One region of the Aurantivibrio infirmus genome, then DNA from elsewhere that is predicted to be linked to it. Evidence: predicted binding sites of a transcription regulator. Region 1 holds the regulator's gene; the other holds the start of a gene.
What was found. Region 1 encodes PhoB, which activates phosphate uptake and scavenging genes when phosphate is short. Its sites were predicted from a motif close to TGTCATAAANNTGTAACA; they were not measured.
Positions count from the first base shown of each region.

Region 2: the regulator PhoB is predicted to act here: its motif matches at 2,135-2,152, upstream of ACYUCY_RS13160 (porin).

Region 1 covers NZ_BAAFSK010000006.1:281,409-284,809, forward strand. The annotation lists gene ubiA (4-hydroxybenzoate octaprenyltransferase) at 1-681, shown strand, start outside; gene phoB (phosphate regulon transcriptional regulator PhoB) at 818-1,522, shown strand; gene phoR (phosphate regulon sensor histidine kinase PhoR) at 1,628-2,917, shown strand; gene ACYUCY_RS15080 (GNAT family N-acetyltransferase) at 2,968-3,401, shown strand, end outside.
Region 2 covers NZ_BAAFSK010000005.1:339,321-342,721, reverse strand. The annotation lists gene ACYUCY_RS13170 (MlaA family lipoprotein) at 1-167, opposite strand, end outside; gene ACYUCY_RS13165 (hypothetical protein) at 361-858, opposite strand; gene ACYUCY_RS13160 (porin) at 945-1,982, opposite strand; gene ACYUCY_RS13155 (serine aminopeptidase domain-containing protein) at 2,308-3,282, opposite strand.

The DNA of each region.
Region 1 (3,401 bases):
GTGATTAATGATTTTGCTGATAGAAAATTAGACGGTCATGTCGAAAGAACCCGTAATCGCCCCTTGGTGACCGGACGGGTATCGAGCGTAGAAGCAATTTGTTTGTTCGCGCTGTTAACTGCGGTGGCATTTGCCTTGGTATTAATGACCAATGAACTCACTATCAAGTTGTCCTTTGGTGCGATCGCCTTGGCGGTTTGCTATCCCTTCATGAAACGCCATACCCATCTACCGCAGGTAGTGCTTGGCGCCGCTTTTTCATTTGGTATTCCAATGGCTTACGCTGCACAAACTGGGGAATTACCAAACGAGATCTGGCTGATTTACATCGCTAACCTGCTTTGGACTGTTGCTTATGACACCTTTTATGCGATGGTTGATCGAAAAGATGATCTTAAAGTGGGAATAAAATCCACGGCAATCTTATTTGGCAGCAACGACCGCCTCATAACTGGCCTTTTACAGGCCATCACCCTATTAGCGCTAGTGATGGCCGGTGTCCGCTTCGAGTTAGGGCTCTATTACTTCCTAGGCCTTGTGGTTGCTGGGCTTTTCTTTGCTTACCAGCAATATCTCATTAAATTTCGCCATCCAAAAGATTGTTTCCGGGCATTTCTCAATAACAATTGGGTAGGATTAGTCATCTTTTTGGGGCTGGTGGCAAATTTCTATTTTTCTTAATCAATGAAGATCGCGCACGATTTTGAAATTGTCATAAACTTGTAACAGTCTCTTTATTAAATGGAAACCATTCAGTAACCAAGTGAAGCTCTGTATCAACCTTGGTTAATCTAGGGCTTTCAGGAAATTTCCTAATATGGCAGATAAAACAATACTCATTGTTGACGATGAAACCGCTATTCGAGATATGCTGCGAATAGCCTTAGAGATGGCAGACTACAACTGTCTCGAAGCTAGCAACGCACAAGATGCGCACAGCATTATCGTCGATAGCCTACCGGACCTAATCCTTCTCGATTGGATGTTGCCCCACACAAGCGGAATAGAATTGGCTCGTCGTCTCAAACGCGAAGAAGTCACCGCCAAGATCCCCATCATCATGCTCACCGCAAAGGGCGAAGAAGATAATAAGATTCAAGGCCTTGAGGTCGGAGCAGACGATTACATCACCAAACCTTTCTCACCCCGCGAACTAGTCGCCCGATTAAAGGCCGTGCTAAGACGAGCTGGGGGCCAGGAAGAGAGTGAGCCCTTACAGGTAAACGGCCTCTGCTTGGACCCTGCAAGCCATCGCGTCAGTATTCATAGTCACCCGATTCAGATCGGGCCGACAGAATATCGCCTGCTAGAGTTCTTTCTCACTCACCAAGAACGGGTTTATACACGTTCTCAACTCCTCGACCACGTATGGGGGGGGAATGTGTATGTTGAAGAACGCACGGTCGACGTGCATATTCGCCGCCTGCGTAAAGCCTTAGCCCTTGATGGACACGAACGATACATTCAAACTGTCCGCGGCGCGGGCTATCGGTTTTCCACCAAGATGCCTCTTTCTGCATAGCAGGGATAAATTTGCTTTAATGCGCACCGCTTACTAAACCCGAGTTTAGTGTCTTACCTATTCTTTCGGGTGGTCAATTTTTACAATTTTTAAAGGCGCAATGTTTTGCATAGAGGGTTTGCGACCGAGATTCGGCGAGTCATCATATTAACCGGTCTCTGTATTGGCTTTGGCCTAATCAACGGTTATTTGGCCTGGACGCTCATTGCCGGCGGCGCCATTTACATGGGCTGGACCCTATGGCAAATCTTTCGCTTAGATCGCTGGATTATCGCTCGCGAACCAGGTCTACCACCTGACGCCAGCGGGATATGGGGTGATATTTTTGACCGAATCTATCATCTACAAAGACGCCGAGAACGAGAAGCCTTGAGGCTACAAGCGGTCTTAACGCGGGTTCAAGAAACGGTGGCGGCACTTCCTGACGGCGTAATACTTTTAGACTCCCGCGGTTGTATGACTTGGTGGAATGACAATGCCAGTGAACTACTCGCCTTCCAGTCCGGTGATTTACAAACCCCTTTGGTGAATTTTATTCGCGATCCACAATTTATTGAGTATTACGAAAATCAAGATTACCGCTTACCATTTGAAATTCCCTCGCCTCAACACAAAGCCAAGCGTTTACAGATTCAGATAACCCACTATGGTCACGGTGAACGCCTTGTCTTACTGCGCGACATCACCCGTATTTATCGTTTAGAAAAAATGCGCAAAGACTTTGTCGCCAATGTTTCTCATGAAATGCGTACACCACTTACGGTCATAAAAGGCTATGTAGAAACCTTAGCGGACCATGCCGGCGAGGTAGCTCCAACTTGGGAAAAACCAATTGTACAAATTCAACAACAAACCGATCGTATGAATTTACTGGTTAACGATTTGATTACCTTGTCTCGCTTAGAAACTGAAGATACTCAAGGCAATCAGACGACGGTAAATTTAGCCCAATTAGTTAATGCTGTTAAGAGCGAAGCAGAAGTCGTCGGTAAACATAAATATCAAGTCAGCGCAGACTGTGACCCAAAAATTTTGATGAAAGGAAATCAAAAGGAATTGCATAGCGCTGTTTCAAACTTGGTTATCAATGCTATTAAATATTCTCCCCCCGGTACCGATATCCAAATCAATGTGCGTGTCGGTGAAGAGGGAATAGAGGTAGAGGTTGTCGACAATGGTATTGGCATCGATGATATTCATTTATCTCGACTCACCGAACGCTTTTACCGGGTCGACGCAAGCCGTTCGATTAATACTGGCGGAACAGGGCTTGGTTTGGCTATTGTTAAGCATGTGCTGCTGCGTCACGATGGCACCCTTCATATCGATAGCGAGCCAGGAAAAGGCAGCTGCTTTACCTGTTTGTTTCCTTTAAGTCGTTTAGTTTCTGATTAGTCTCTTATACAATTCAAAACCTCTTAATTTTAAAAACCATAGGAAGCTCATTGTCTAACGCAGGCTTGGTGATTAAATTTGTCGATTCTATCGACGATATCGATAAAGCCTCATGGGATATTTTGCGCGATAATGACTATCCTTTTTTGCGTTATGAATTTATTTGGGCACTTGAACATTCTGGTGCAACCAGTAAGGCAACGGGATGGACGCCACATCATATTGTTATCGAACAAACGGCTGAAAACCCGGCAAAAATTATTGCGATTATTCCGCTATATATAAAAGCCCATTCCTACGGCGAATATGTTTTCGATTGGTCTTGGGCTGACGCCTATCATCAGCACGGCATAGATTACTATCCAAAGCTAATTTCTTGCATTCCTTTTACGCCCGCTACGGGCCCACGCGTACTTTTCGATAAAAGTTATGATCTCAACCATCTCGTCAGTATAGCAACCTCGGCTATTAAGTCCGAAGCATC
Region 2 (3,401 bases), on a different contig from region 1:
TTAAATACGAACACCGAACGATTTAAACCTTCCCAAGGATCAACATTTTTCTCCTCCTCTGCTGCATCTTGCCCATAAGCGCTTACGCTTAAAAAGACACTTAACAATAGCGAGGAGAGAACACGGGGGTTAAAAATTCGGGATTTGATTAATGAGAGCATGGCCATTCCTTCACCTCGGCTTCTTTTTAATCAGAGAAGCAATTGAATCAAAGTAAAACGGATTGAAAAAAGTCGCCGCAGTATGCTGTTTTAGCGCTAATTTGTGAAGGCTAGAATAAGAAAAGTATCAGATGGATTTGTAGATGAGCGGGGTGTTACATGAGAGGGCTTCCGCTTCAGAAACCGCACTTTGCATCCGCTAAAGGCAACTAAAACGATAACTCAACAAATAACCGTGCTCGATTGGCTTAACCAATTCTTGGTGATTTTCCCATCCATTTGGACATTTTTCAGCCATGCGCTTAAAAATACCTAATCGAGCAGATTCAGGGCCACCGCTAACAGAGAAAGGGGCTGATTCTTCGAAAATAGTGCTCGAGTCGAGTGCAGGCGTAGCCTTTCTCTCGGAATTTTTACTCTTAGTTTCAGTGGAGTTAAGGTTCGCCGACGTTTTTGGGCTCGTGTTAACTTGGTCGCTGTCTTTTTTAACACTGTCGTTATGATCCGTTTTACGGCCAAACTTTTTATCTTGATTGCATTCCATATGCATGCGATGAAATTCTAAAGTGTCCGCCATATCTACGGTCGCTTCACATTCCTTTTCGGCCGAAAAACTTTGTGTAGAAAAAGCCAATAAAAAAGCTGCTGTGAATAAAACCGAAGGGAGAGACGTTCTCGTATGTGTTACTGGTTTCATTTTATTTCCTAACAGTTTTTTAAATGGATAATGAATAAAAAAGTGCTTACAAAAAAGGGAGTGCGAAAACACTCCCTGTTTCATTTTTAGAACTTGTGTTCCATACCGACGCCGAATACGGTTTCTTCAGTGTCGAAAATACCTGATTCATCTTCGTTCTTAGTGAAAAAAGCAAACCATTTGGTATTTTTACCTAACTTTTGATCGTAACCCAATGACAAGGTCGTGGCTTCGAAATCATTCTTTAACTGCGCATCATCTTCAGTCATTCCGTACTGGGCCTTAAACACATGCTTACCCAATTTGTACTGTCCACTGACGAATATGCCATCTTGATCAACGATATCAACCGTTTCTGAATCTTCCGCTTGTTGGTACATAAAACCAAATTGAAAATCGCCAGGGCTCCACTGTGCCACTAAACGGATGATATCCATCAAGAACTCATCATTAGCGCCAATTAGAGGGCTAAAGTTGCTAACCGTAGGGTCATCCGAAACGACGTCCTGATCAATGGCAACTGCGAACAGCAAATCATCCAAGGTATAGGTTAACGCTAGCGATATTCCGTCAGCCAAGTCATCAGCTTCGTTAGTACCGACTTGCTCTTCACCTTGATCTGTAGAAAACGCAACCGAAGCCGCAAAACCTGCGATTGTGGGAGAGGTGTACATGACAATATCGTTAATACGATTTTCACCCGCGAATGTTTCTTTGATGTCTCCCGTCAAATCGTTAAACAAATCGATTTTGTTTTGCGCCATTTTTAACGGCGTATCATGTTTTCCCGCGATGACCGTGCCGAAATCCCCGGTCAAACCTACATAACGGTTCCTGGTACGTAAATCGCGATTATCATCACCAGTCGCGTCAATTTCCCATTCAATTTTGTAAATAACATTCAAGGAATCATTTAGCTCTGACTTCCCTTGCACGCCAATTCGCGATGCATTGGTCTTTAGCTCCCACTCGTCAACATCATTGCCGGTACCAGGTACATCTAACTCCTGGTTTTCGAGGGAGAGAAAAATCTTTCCGTAAAGTTCGCCATCGATTGGGCCTTCTGCATATACGCCAGTTGCCGCCATTGACGCGAGCACTAGTGGTAAGATTTGTCGTTTCATAAGGTTACCCTTCTATTGTGTAGGTTTGAGCTCAATAAACATCCGCTAGTAGAGACGAATCTAATCATCGAGTTCCATTGTCTTTATGGTGTTGGATAATTGCCTGCAAATGGGGCGCATGAATTATCTGGAAATGGATTTTGGGAGTTAAATATTTCAAAGATATTACAGTTGTCATCTAATTGACTTTTTTTAGTCTTTTTATGGCAATATTTTTGAAATACTTCGCCTCTCGAACGAGCGCGGTTCATATTGTTGGGAGGTTTTTGGGCCTATGATGCTCACTGCGTGTGAATTATTGTTAGCTTTTCACTTTGTTAGGCGTTTAAACCAACAAATCGTCGGTATCTTCTTCTTTGTCGCCTTGTTTAGCAGTCATCAAAAGTTCACGCTCTTTTAGCCAATCATTGAGTTGTTGAAAATGATCTTCACAACTCGTTGGGTGCTGTAGTAGACCCTTGGAAGAATAATTCCTCTGGCTACCGCCACTCTTACCAACAGTAAACAAACGAGCATCATGTTGGCCCATCTCTTCAATCCAATGACGACAATCATCGGCATTACCCCATAAACCCGCATGAAGATTTGCAAAATAGGCATTGGCTGGGAGTTTTGTGGCTTGAAGTGCGTCGCCATAATTGAACTTATCAACGGGATCACGCCAATCCTCACCATTCAACCAACGCTTCCACACAGATAGAGATAAACGGGTTTCTCTTTTAATTGATTCACTGAAAGGGATTCCGACATAACCATTTAAAAAGCTGTAAACCGCAGAGGTACCGGACCACAATCTGAACCCCATGAGTTTACGCCAAGAATCCAATTGGCACTGACGGGACGCCGCGAAATGGGCCATCCCCAAGACTGGTGCCGAGAGTTGCTGCAAACGAGCGTACGCACACAATAGCAAAATACTACCCATCCCCTGCCCCAACCAAAATTGGGCTACACCAGGGCGGAGTTTTTCTAGCATGCCCAGATGGGCGGGAATATCTTCGACGATCGCCTCATGCAAACCCCAATCAGAATGCCGACCCACTTTAGGCCAACTATTACCTTTACCGCGCAAATCAGCTAAGTAAACATCGTAACCTTGGGCCGCTAGAAATTGCGCTAACCCAGCTTCGGAACGATCGGGAAGAAAGACTTGAGAATTTTCAAGAAAACCAGCCAGCATCAATATCGGTGTGCCGGTAGCATTGCGATAACAGCGTCGGAGTTCTAGCTGATTACCATTAACGAAGACGTTATGGGATTCAATACGAAGACGAACACCTTTCCACGTTATATTTTGCATAGCGACCGTGTACTACCTGGTTATTATGTGGGCGCATTCTAGCCAAGAGTGTCATAGAAACCAAGCCTTAAGGTGGGATTACGCCAAAAGTCGCAAAATAAATCACACTAACTCTAATG